Regions from separate parts of the Pantoea sp. R13S299 genome, predicted to be linked through region 2. Evidence: predicted binding sites of a transcription regulator. Region 2 holds the regulator's gene; each other region holds the start of a gene.
The links. The regulator CRP, encoded in region 2, controls carbon source genes, mostly activating them, when cyclic AMP is high. The targets are predictions, from matches to a motif close to ATGTGANNNNNNTCACAT.

Region 1 (4,250 bases), on a different contig from region 2:
TACTGCAGCAGCAGGGTCACAGCGTCACCGTGTTTGACGATCCGACGCTGGCAGACTGGCAGAACTATGCCAGCGATGTGGCGTTAGTTGTCACCTCAACTACCGGACAGGGCGATTTCCCCGACACGATTTCAGGCCTGTTCCATGCGATTAAAGATAAGCTTGGCCATCAGCCTGCGCTGCGCTATGGCGTGATTGCGCTGGGTGACAGCAGTTATGACCATTTTTGTGGCGCGGGCAAAACCTTTGATGCGCTGCTGCAGGAGCAGGGCGCGCAGCGGGTTGGAGAGGTGTTACTGGTTGATGCCTCTGAAAACCCTGAGCCGGAAGCGGTTACCTCTCCGTGGGTTGAAGCCTGGGGCGCGCAGCTCTGATGGCAATGCCAGGCTTATCTCTGCCTTAGCTGCATAAAGATAAGCCTGGCGTGCGATATCAGGTGATGGGTGCCGGGTTAAACACCGCCAGCTGATTACGGATGCCCCAGCGATCGGACCAGGTCTGCTTCCTGCCACTGGCAATGTCCAGAATCAACTCAAACAGTCTCCAGCCTACCTGTTCAATACTCTCTTCACCGGTCGCAATCGTCCCGGCATTGATGTCCATCAGATCGTGCCAGCGCTCGGCCAGGGCATTACGCGTCGCCATCTTGATCACCGGAATCGCGGCCAGACCATAAGGCGTACCGCGCCCGGTGGTAAACACCTGCAGAGTAATACCCGATGCCAGCTGCTGCGTACCGCAGACAAAATCGCTGGCGGGCGTCGCCGCATAAATCAATCCACGCCGCGTAGGCCGCTGACCGGGTGAGAGCACTTCGACAATGGCGCTGCGTCCCGATTTGGCGATCGACCCAAGGGCTTTCTCCACCACGTTTGCCAGCCCGCCTTTTTTATTGCCCGGCGACGGGTTAGCGCTGCGATCGGTCTGGCCCTGGTCGAGGTAATTGTCATACCAGGCCATCTCCTCCAGTAAGCGCTTACCAACTTCCTGATTAATCACCCGCGGCGTCAGCAGGTGAATCGCATCACGCACTTCAGTCACTTCTGAGAACATCACGGTAGCGCCGCAGCGCACCAGCAGATCAGAGGCGAAGCCCACGGCCGGATTCGCCGTCACGCCCGAGAACGCATCGCTGCCACCACACTGCATACCGACAATCAGTTCTGCCGCAGAGCAGGTTTCGCGCTGGCGCTGATTGAGCCGCTGCAGATGACGCTCCGCTACCTGCAGAATCTCATTCACCATCGCCCCAAAGCCCACCAGCTTTTCATCCTGCAAACGCACGATGTCATGATCGTCCAGCGAAATCGCCTGTACGTCAGGCGTGCCGGTCAGCAGACGTTCCGGCTGTAACTTTTCACAGCCCAGACTGACGATCATCACTTCGCCGCCGAAATTGGCATTCAGCGCCAGATTGTGAATGGTGCGAATCGGCACGACAGCAGCCGGTGCATTGATCGCCACGCCGCAGCCATAGAGGTGGTTCAGGGCGACCACGCCGTCGACATTCGTATAGCGCGGCAGTAAATCCCGTTCAATGATCTGCACGACATGATCCACCACACCGGCCACGCAGTGGACGCTGGTAGTAATGCCGAGGAGGTTACGTGTACCCACACTGCCATCGGCATTGCGGTAACCCTCAAAGGTGTAGCCCTCCAGCGGCGGCAATTCAGGCGGAACCTGCGTGGCTAACGGCAGACTCTCCAGCGGAGGGGCTGCCGGCAGCGCCACCAGCGACTCATCAATCCAGCTACCCTGGGCAATATCCCGCAATGCATAGCCAATGACTTCGCCATAACGCACGATCTCTGCACCCTGGTTAATCGCGCTCAGCGCCACTTTGTGGCCCTGCGGCACATGCTCTGTGAGTGTCAGGCCATCCGCAAACTGCGTGCCGGCTGGCAGACCCAGGCTGTTAACCACAATCGCTACATTGTCATGCTCATGGACTTTGATATAGAGCGGTTGTTCATCTGTGTTGGGGTTCATCGCTCACCTTCCTGTCTGTCGTACCGTACTTGTGCGGCACGCTGTAATGTTCTGACCTGTCACACGCTTGTTTGCCAGCTTCAGTATAGGGAGGCGGCTCAAGGGGCGCATTGTGCAAATGACCACCATTAAGTTCATTCACCTCACTGTTTTGAGTCGATTATCCAAAAGCAAGTGAAGAGCCTCACAAACAGCGGGCAGAAGCGTTATCAATGGCAGATTTCGACCCGGTTTTTGCCACTTTCGTGAGCCACACCGCAGGGTTTTGTGCATCCGCCAGACATTCAGTTCTACAACGCGGTTATTCCAGGGCGATGCGCCAATGTCATCGCCACAGCCTGTTCTTATACTGAGTTCCGTTAGCCAAAGTCAGGTTATCTGTCACGACGTATTACTCATCCGTAAAGGCTGAAGAGGCGCATCACTGCCGCTTCCGCCTGCAGCCGGATGAATAAATAAAGGTTTGCCAAAACAACAAGATCGCCGTGTTTAACCCAACTTCTCTCTGATACCCAACGCGATGTGTATGCAGTCAGAGCGAATGTAGCTCACGCTATATTTCAGGAGTGCATCATGAATAGTTTTAGCCAGACAGCGGAAACGGTGCAGAAACGCACCAATGCCCGTTACTGGATTGTGGTGATGTTATTTATCGTCACCTCATTCAACTACGGTGACCGCGCAACCATTTCGATTGCCGGTTCGGCGATGTCCAAAGATATCGGCCTCGATTCGGTCGGACTGGGCTATATCTTCTCTGCCTTCTCATGGGCGTACGTTATTGGTCAGATTCCGGGCGGCTGGCTGCTCGATCGCTTCGGCTCAAAACGCGTCTACTTCTGGAGCATCTTTACCTGGTCGCTGTTTACCTTCCTGCAAGGGTTCGTCGATATCTTCAGCGGTTTCGGCATCATCATGTCGCTGTTTATTCTGCGTTTCCTGGTCGGTCTGGCGGAAGCGCCTTCCTTCCCGGGCAACAGCCGCATTGTGGCCGCCTGGTTCCCTGCGCAGGAGCGCGGCACGGCGGTAGCGATCTTCAACTCGGCGCAATACTTCGCCACCGTGATCTTCGCACCCATCATGGGCTGGCTGGTCTCTGAAGTGGGCTGGGCGCACGTGTTCTGGTTCATGGGCGGCCTGGGCATCATCCTCAGCTTTATCTGGCTGAAAGTGATCCACGATCCTACCGATCACCCCGGCGTGAACAAGGCTGAACTGGAGTACATGGAGCAGGGCGGCGCGCTAATCAACATGGATGTCAAAAAGGATAGCCGCAAAGTGAGCTGGAGCGAGAAGTGGTTCCAGATCAAGCAGCTGCTGACGTCACGCATGATGCTGGGCGTCTACCTGGGTCAATATTGTGTTAACGCCCTAACCTACTTCTTTATTACCTGGTTCCCGGTCTATCTGGTGCAGGCGCGCGGCATGTCGATTCTCAAAGCGGGCTTTATTGCTTCGATTCCGGCGGTGTGCGGCTTCCTCGGCGGGGTACTGGGCGGGGTGATTTCTGACTGGCTGATGCGTAAAACCGGCTCGCTGAATATCGCGCGTAAAACGCCAATCGTGCTCGGCATGCTGCTCTCTATTTCGATGGTGATGTGTAACTACACCGATACCGAATGGATGGTGGTGTTCTTTATGGCACTGGCGTTCTTTGGTAAAGGCATCGGTGCGCTGGGCTGGGCGGTAATGGCGGATACCGCGCCAAAGGAGATCAGCGGTCTGAGCGGCGGCCTGTTCAACATGTTCGGTAATATCTCCGGCATCGTTACCCCTATCGCCATCGGTTACATCATTGCGACCAGCGGATCCTTTGAGGGCGCGCTGATCTATGTCGGCATTCATGCCTTTGTCGCGGCCTTCAGCTTCCTGGTGATTGCCGGAAATATCAAACGTGTCGAACTGAAATCCTGGCCCGGTAAGGACGCATCATGAATACGCAAAGTTCACCGGTGATAACTGAGATGCAGGTTATCCCGGTCGCCGGTTACGACAGCATGCTGCTCAACATTGGCGGTGCGCACAACGCCTGTTTTACCCGCAACATCGTGGTGCTCACTGATAGCGCCGGTCACACCGGCGTCGGTGAAGCGCCAGGCGGCGACACCATCTATCAGACGCTGGTGGAGGCGATTCCGCAGGTGAAAGGCCAGCAGATTGCCCGAATGAACCGTCTGGTGCAGCAGGTGCACAAGGGCAATCAGTCGGCTGACTTCAGCACCTTTGGCAACGGTGCCTGGACCTTTGAACTGCGTGTC
Region 2 (4,250 bases):
ACAGCAGTTGCAGCGAGTAAACCGCCGTGACCGTAAAGCCAATCATCGACCAGCCATAGAACTGGCGGGTAAAGCGATAGCTGATAAAGGTTATCGCCAGCATGATCATCAGCACCAGCGACTCCGGCACCGCCAGGCGCAGCGTCGCGGCCGCGATGACCAGACCGGCAAAGGTGCCCAGCGCCCTATGCTGGATGCGGACACGGGTAGCGCTGTAACCGTTCTGGCTGACGAACATGATGGTCATCAGGATCCAGTAGGGTTTGGGGATGTTGAAGAACAGCGCCAGCGCGCTTCCCAGCATCAGCATGACTGCAAAGCGGCCGGCAGTGCGCAGTGCCGACGAGCGGAATGAGAGATAACTGCGCAGCGCCGGTAACAGCGGCAGACGGCGCTGGCGGTCCGCCATCAGATCGCGTTGATACAACGGTTTCTGGGTGCGCAGGACCCGCGCAATGCGATTGAAGTGGTAAAGGCAGAAGTTACCTACCGGATTGTCGGGATGCTGATGGGCGATCTTTTCCAGCGCACCGAGCTGTTTATCCATTGCAAAGCGATCGGGTAGCTGGTGATAAAGGATGTTATCCGCCAGCACACGCAGCCGGGCCGAGATGGTTTTGGCATTCCAGCGAATGACCGCTTCGGCATGGCTCTGCTCGACCAGTTTTTGCACCTCTTCCGGCCGATGCAGGCTGACTGAGATATGCTCCTGCAGATCCAGTGCCACCTGAAAGGCGCGCGTCAGCCGTTTATGGCTGTGATCGCGGCTTGCCGACAGCATGTGCATCTGCTGATAACAGGTGTTGATCAAATCGACCACTTTCTGCTGACGTGCCAGCAGCGGCGGCAGCGCCTTTTCCGGATCGGTGAGCTGCGTGAGCAGGGTATATTTGGCGTCGCAGTAGTTAGCCAGCTCGCGGTAGATCAGGCTGAGGCTTTCGCGCATCGGCTGCTCTTTCCACAGCCAGAACCAGAACCAGTTGAAGACCCCATACCAGAGCGTGCCGCCGATATAGAGCAGCGGGGTGACGTAGATGGGCATGCGGCCAATCAGGCTGAGGGTGAAGATGGCGGCGATAAGGGTGCCGGGCAGCAGGCGGCCATGCAGCGGGCTGATTTCACCGGTGACGCCGAGCAGCAGGGGCATAGCGAAGAGGATCAGCGGCAGTGGAATCGCATGCAGGGTGAGCCACTGAATCAGAAAGCTGCCGAGGGCAAACAGGCTGCCGCCAACAATCAGACGTTTGAAGAAGCGTTTGTGCGGGGTATCCAGACCGGAAATGTTGCAGCAGGCGGGCACTAACGAGAACAGCAGACCTTTTTGCAGGTCGCCAGCCAGCCAGCCCAGCGCCACTGGCAGACAGAGGACCAGCGTTTGCCTCAAGGCATAGTTAACTTCAGGATGGTAAATGATTCGACGCCACATCGGCCCAACACAAACAATAACGGCGTGATGTTGCCATCACGCCGTGGGTGACAGGAATTAGCGGGTGCCGTAAACGACGATGGTTTTGCCGTGTGCGGAGATCAGGTTCTGATCTTCCAGCATCTTCAAAATACGGCCCACGGTTTCGCGTGAACAACCAACAATCTGGCCAATTTCCTGACGAGTGATTTTAATTTGCATGCCGTCGGGATGCGTCATGGCATCTGGCTGCTTCGCCAGGTTGAGCAGGGTCTGTGCAATGCGTCCGGTGACGTCGAGGAAAGCGAGGTTACCCACTTTTTCAGACGTGACCTGCAGGCGACTCGCCATCTGTGCTGAGAGTCGCATCAGGATGTCGGGGTTAACCTGGATCAGCTGACGGAATTTCTTGTAAGAAATTTCCGCCACTTCGCACGCGCTTTTCGCACGTACCCAGGCGCTGCGCTCCTGGCCTTCTTCGAAGAGGCCAAGCTCACCAATGAAATCGCCCTGATTCAGGTAGGAAAGAATCATCTCTTTGCCTTCTTCATCTTTAATCAGAACCGCGACGGAACCTTTAACGATGTAGTAAAGCGTTTCTGCTTTTTCACCTTGGTGAATAAGCGTACTTTTGGATGGATACTTGTGAATATGGCAATGGGACAGGAACCATTCGAGTGTAGGGTCTGTTTGCGGTTTGCCGAGAACCATTCGCTATTATCCTCTGTTGTAATCGTGCCCAAAATACAGGGGGCAGTTTTCCCTGTCAGGCGGTGAAAGCTTCAAGCGTTTCCCTTTCAGGAAATTATTCGGGCCGCATCAGGCGCAGTGCGCATCATTCTTCCCGGCTTCGCCATCGGGTGACGAAAAATATTTTCAGCACTGTTTGTAGCACAGCTTTTGCCGACTGTCTTCTGTTGTCTCGCTTCAGCTACAGGCGGATTTCTCTGGATTGCTGTTTACCAGGTGAAAGCGTAGTCTGGCGGCAAAACAGCGTATTCCGGAGCAAAAATCATGCAGGCAAGAGTGAAGTGGGTAGAAGGGCTGACATTCCTCGGAGAATCCTCATCCGGCCATCAGATACTGATGGATGGCAATTCAGGTGATAAAGCGCCCAGCCCAATGGAGATGGTGCTGATGGCGGCTGGCGGATGCAGCGCGATTGATGTGGTTTCAATTCTGCAAAAAGGCCGCAACGATGTGGCTGATTGTGAAGTAAAACTGACCTCAGAACGTCGTGAAGAGGCGCCGAGAATCTTTACGCACATCAACCTGCATTTTATCGTGAGTGGTAAAGCGCTCCAGGATAAAGCGGTCTCACGCGCGGTGGATCTTTCTGCAGAAAAATATTGCTCGGTGGCCATCATGCTGGGTAAAGGTGTGACGATGACGCATAGCTATGAAGTGGTTGAGCTGTAACAGTCGCAGTTTTTTTCAAAGTTGCTGGTAGTCCGGTGTGAGGCCGTGCCTGGATGGGGAATTCGCTTTGAGACTTTGCTGGCGCAGGGGAACCGGGTCAGATCGGAAAGTCGCTTGAGCCAATCCCTGGCCGCTCGGCCCGCGCGATTACGCACCTCATCCCTGAGGTGCGCCCGTTGCCGGGCCAACGCGTTGCGTTGTTCAAAAACGCTCCCGGCGTTTTTGTCCCTGGCGCGGGACGCTTTCCTCTTGTGACCCGGTTCCCTGCGTGTTAAGTTTTTTCGCTGCTGTTAGACTTATCCAGCATTGGCATTAGTCTGGAAAGGCCCTTTTGAACTCTTACTCTATCCGTTTACCTTCCATCAGCCGTTTCACCAGCGGGCCCATGATCAACTCCATCGCCAGACCCATTTTGCCGCCGGGCACGACCAGCGTATTGATGTGCGAGATAAATGATCCCTGCAGCATCGCCAGCAGGTAGGGGAAGTCGATATCTTCCAGCGCCTGAAAGTGAATCACCACAAAGCTCTCATCCAGTGACGGAATGGCGCGGGCCGCGAACGGGTTTGAGGTATCGACGGTCGGGACGCGCTGAAAGTTGAGGTGGGTGCGTGAGAACTGCGGCGTGATGAAGTTGATGTAATCCTCCATTGAGCGCACCACGGAATCCATCACCGCTTCACGTGAATGACCGCGCTCGCCAGTGTCGCGCACCAGCTTCTGAATCCACTCCAGGTTAACAATCGGCACCACGCCCACCAGCAGATCGACCTGTTCCGCCACGTTGTGTTGTGCTGTTACCACGCCACCGTGCAGTCCTTCATAGAAAAGAATGTCGGTGTTCTGCGGCAGCGGCTGCCATGGCGTAAAGGTGCCGGGCACCTGATTCCACGGTACTGCTTCATCGTAGGTGTGCAGATATTTACGCGATTGCCCCTGTCCGCTTTGACCATACTCTTTAAAGCTCTGTTCCAGCAGGCCAAAGTCATTAGCTTCCGGACCGAAGTAGCTGACATGACGCCCTAAATCGCGCGCTTTACGAATCGCCATATCCATTTCAGGGCGGGTAAAGCGGTGAAAGCTGTCACCTTCCAGCTCGGCCGCATGAAGATCGAGCTGCTGAAAGATTTTGCGAAACGCGAGGCTGGTAGTGGTGGTCCCTGCGCCGCTGGAACCGGTCACCGCGATAATGGGATGACGTGCAGACATAGAAAAGCTCCCTGTGAGGTCGGGCGATGAGCATTGTTATCATGAAATGATGCCGGGTGCATCAGCCGCGAAATTCTTTGCGTGGCATGATATTGACCGATTCATGCAGTTCCGACCACACCAGCACCACTTCACCGGTTTCCAGCTGGCGTCGCACATCAGCCACCTTGTCCAGCAGGCTGCGTTCCTGCTCGCCATAGTCCGTACCTTCGCGCAG
Region 3 (4,250 bases), on a different contig from region 2:
GTCGTGAGATTGGTCACGGTCGTCTGGCGAAGCGCGGCGTGTTAGCGGTAATGCCAAAAGCGGAAGATTTCCCTTACACCATTCGTGTTGTCTCTGAAATCACCGAATCTAATGGCTCTTCTTCAATGGCCTCTGTCTGTGGTGCCTCACTGGCGCTGATGGATGCCGGTGTGCCAATCAAAGCTGCCGTTGCCGGTATCGCGATGGGCCTGGTCAAAGAAGATGAGAAGTTTGTTGTTCTGTCTGACATCCTGGGCGATGAAGATCACCTGGGCGACATGGACTTCAAAGTAGCCGGTAGCCGTGAAGGTATCACCGCGCTGCAGATGGACATCAAAATCGAAGGCATCACGCGTGAGATCATGCAGGAAGCACTGAACCAGGCCAGGGGTGCGCGTCTGCACATTCTGGGCGTCATGGAACAGGCTATCAGCACCCCGCGTACCGAGATTTCTGAGTTCGCTCCACGCATCTACACCATCAAAATCAGCTCTGACAAGATCAAAGATGTGATCGGTAAAGGCGGCTCAGTGATTCGTGCACTGACCGAAGAGACCGGCACAACGATTGAAATCGAAGATGACGGCACCGTGAAAATCGCAGCGACCGATGGTCTGAAAGCGAAAGAAGCGATTCGTCGTATCGAAGAGATTACCGCAGAGATCGAAGTGGGCCGCGTTTACAGTGGTAAAGTGACCCGTATCGTTGACTTCGGTGCCTTCGTCGCTATCGGCGGTGGTAAAGAAGGTCTGGTTCACATTTCACAAATCGCTGATAAGCGCGTTGAGAAAGTGACCGACTATCTGCAGATGGGTCAGGAAGTGCCGGTTAAGGTGATGGAAGTTGATCGTCAGGGCCGCGTACGTCTGAGCATCAAAGAAGCGACAGAATCTAAGCCGCAGACTGAAGACGCTGCCGCGGTGATTACGCCTGAAGCTGAGTAAGACGTTGCTGATTTGCCCCTCTTTGCCTGGCAGAGAGGGGCGTTTGTATCATCGCGAGGGCGGGAATCCTTGTGCACAGCAGGCGGATGACAGGATGGTTATCCCAATGTTTGTATTCGGGAGTGGGAAATGAAGCCTTTTCTGCGCTGGTGTTTTGTTGCGACAGCTTTGACGCTGGCAGGATGCAGCAACTCCAATTGGCGTAAGAACGAAGTTCTTGCAGTGCCTTTACAGCCCACACTGCAGCAGGAAGTGATACTGGCGCGCATGGAACAAATTCTTGCCAGTCGCGCTCTCACCGATGATGAACGCGCACAGCTGTTATATGAGCGCGGAGTGTTGTATGATAGTTTAGGTCTGCGGGCATTAGCGCGGAACGATTTTTCGCAAGCGCTGTCTATAAGACCAGATATGCCCGAAGTGTTTAACTACTTAGGCATATATTTAACGCAGGCGGGCAACTTTGATGCCGCCTATGAAGCGTTTGATTCTGTACTTGAGCTTGATCCAACTTACAACTATGCGCATTTAAACCGTGGTATCGCCCTCTATTACGGCGGTCGATACAAGTTAGCGCAAGATGATCTGCTGGCGTTTTATCAAGACGATCCTAACGATCCTTTCCGCAGTCTGTGGCTCTATCTCGTTGAACGTGAGATGGATGTCGACAAGGCAAAAGTCGCGCTTCAACAGCGTCACGACAAAGCGGTCAGAGACCAATGGGGATGGAATATTGTCGAGTTCTACCTTGGAGATATCAACGAGAAAACGTTGATGGAAAGTCTCAAGGCGGACGCAACGGATAACACCTCGCTCGCTGAACATCTCAGTGAAACCAACTTCTATTTAGGTAAGTACTACCTAAGTCTGGGGGAGAAGGACGACGCGAAAGCGTTGTTCAAACTGGCGGTGGCCAACAACGTCAATAACTTTGTTGAACACCGATACGCATTGTTGGAACTGGCGCAACTCGGCCAGGCACAAGACGATTTATCAGAATCTGACCAGCAATAGCTGACGAACTTAATTTGCCTGTAAAACCTGTTAAGTCATCATCTTAAAGGATGAAGGCTTTTCTGTTCGTCAAAACTTCTAATTTGAGCCGGTTCACACTTTTTGATGAAAATGACTGAAAGTTTTCACGACGAGTTATGTAGACTGGCCGCCGCAATCTAAGAGGCACGTGTACTACATGACTGATATCCAAACCACTTTTGCTGACCTTGGCCTGAACGCCGACATCCTTGAATCACTGAATGGCATGGGCTACGTAAAGCCATCCCCAATCCAGGCTGAGTGTATTCCTCACCTGCTGGCGGGCCGTGACGTGTTAGGCATGGCGCAGACCGGGAGTGGTAAAACTGCGGCTTTCTCTCTGCCGCTGTTAAACAACATTGACCCAACTGTTAAAGCACCACAGATCCTGGTGCTGGCACCAACCCGCGAACTGGCGGTACAGGTTGCTGAAGCTATTACCGAATTCGCTAAGCATATGCGCGGCCTGAACGTGGTTGCCCTTTACGGCGGCCAGCGTTATGACGTGCAGCTGCGTGCACTGCGTCAGGGACCACAGGTTGTTGTCGGTACCCCTGGTCGTCTGCTTGACCACCTGAAACGCGGCACGTTAGAACTGTCTAACCTGCGCGGCCTGGTGCTGGATGAAGCTGATGAAATGCTGCGTATGGGCTTCATCGAAGACGTTGAAACCATCATGGCACAGATTCCAGCCGGTCATCAGACTGCGCTGTTCTCTGCAACCATGCCGGAAGCGATTCGTCGTATCACCAAACGCTTTATGAAAGATCCACAGGAAGTGCGTATCCAGTCAAGCATGACTACGCGTCCTGACATCAGCCAGAGCTACTGGACCGCTTACGGTCGTAAAACAGACGCACTGGTTCGCTTCCTGGAATCTGAAGACTTTGATGCTGCCATCATCTTCGTGCGTACTAAAAGTGCAACCCTGGAAGTGGCAGAAGCGCTGGAGCGTAGTGGCTACAACAGTGCCGCGCTGAACGGTGACATGAACCAGGCACTGCGTGAGCAGACGCTGGAGCGCCTGAAAGATGGTCGTCTCGACATCCTGATTGCAACCGACGTTGCGGCCCGTGGCCTGGACGTTGAGCGTATCAGCCTGGTTGTGAACTACGACATCCCGATGGATGCAGAATCATACGTTCACCGTATCGGCCGTACCGGTCGTGCTGGTCGTGCTGGCCGTGCGCTGCTGTTCGTTGAGAACCGCGAGCGTCGTCTGCTGCGCAACATCGAACGTACGATGAAGCTGACCATTCCTGAAGTAGAGCTGCCTAATGCAGAACTGCTGGGTGAGCGTCGTCTGGCCAAGTTTGCTGCGAAAGTTCAGCAGCAGCTGGAAAGCAGCGATCTGGACCAGTACCGTGCTCTGCTGGCTAAAATGCAGCCTGTAGATGAGATGGATCTGGAATCACTGGCAGCCGCGCTGCTGAAGATGGCACAGGGCGAACGTCCTCTGATTCTGCCACCAGAAGCACCGCGTCCGGCACGTCGCGAATACCGTGATCGTGACGAGCGTGATGGCCGTCGTGACAGCCGTGAAGCGCGTAGCGATTCTCGTGCTCCGCGTGAAAACCGCGAAAAAAGCGAAAGTCGTGATGGCGATCGTCCACGTCGCGAACGTCGTGACGTTGGCGAAATGCAGCTGTATCGCATCGAAGTAGGCCGCGATGATGGTGTTGAAGTTCGTCATATCGTTGGCGCTATCGCTAATGAAGGCGACATCAGCAGCCGTTACATCGGTAACATCAAGCTGTTCGGTACGCACTCAACCATCGAGCTGCCGAAAGGCATGCCAGGTGATATCCTGCAGCACTTCACCCGTACGCGTATTCTGAACAAACCGATGAATATGCAGCTGCTGGGTGATGCACAGCCAAACGAAGGCCGTGGTGATCGTCGTCCGGCTGGTGCTGGCGGTGAGCGTCGCAGTGGTCCAGGTGCTGGCGGTCCAGGTGCAGCCAACCGTGAAGGTGGTCGTCGCTTCTCTTCTGAACGCCGTGAAGGTGGTCGTGAAGGCGGTGGACGTACTTTCAACCGTGAAGGTAGCCGTGGTCCACGTCGTGAAGAGGGCGCTACCGCCGCTCCACGTCGTCGTGATGCATAACGACTTAACGTCGTAACGAAAAGGGAAGCCGCTGGCTTCCCTTTTTTTATGCCGGTCAGGCACCGCCGCTGATCATAACGCGCTCGCCGCTGACATAAGCGGACTCCTCAGAGGCCAGAAACAGCGCCACCTGTGCCACATCCTCCGGCAGACCAAAACGCCCC

Region 1: garD (galactarate dehydratase) is a predicted target of CRP. The motif match lies at 2,165-2,182, and genes of this name have one in related genera.
Region 3: yrbN (protein YrbN) is a predicted target of CRP. The motif match lies at 2,040-2,057, and genes of this name have one in related genera.

Annotation. Positions count from the first base shown of each region.
Region 1 covers NZ_JBLYEF010000004.1:360,169-364,418, forward strand. The annotation lists gene ACN1CO_RS18725 (flavodoxin) at 1-374, shown strand, start outside; gene garD (galactarate dehydratase) at 433-1,992, opposite strand; gene ACN1CO_RS18735 (MFS transporter) at 2,566-3,927, shown strand; gene ACN1CO_RS18740 (enolase C-terminal domain-like protein) at 3,924-4,250, shown strand, end outside.
Region 2 covers NZ_JBLYEF010000005.1:214,383-218,632, forward strand. The annotation lists gene ACN1CO_RS20100 (YccS/YhfK family putative transporter) at 1-1,426, opposite strand, end outside; gene crp (cAMP-activated global transcriptional regulator CRP) at 1,484-2,116, opposite strand; gene ACN1CO_RS20110 (OsmC family protein) at 2,420-2,824, shown strand; gene ACN1CO_RS20115 (phosphoribulokinase) at 3,164-4,033, opposite strand; gene ACN1CO_RS20120 (YheU family protein) at 4,095-4,250, opposite strand, start outside.
Region 3 covers NZ_JBLYEF010000002.1:206,708-210,957, forward strand. The annotation lists gene pnp (polyribonucleotide nucleotidyltransferase) at 1-944, shown strand, start outside; gene nlpI (lipoprotein NlpI) at 1,074-1,958, shown strand; gene yrbN (protein YrbN) at 2,064-2,120, shown strand; gene ACN1CO_RS11985 (DEAD/DEAH family ATP-dependent RNA helicase) at 2,137-4,086, shown strand; gene ACN1CO_RS11990 (SDR family NAD(P)-dependent oxidoreductase) at 4,142-4,250, opposite strand, start outside.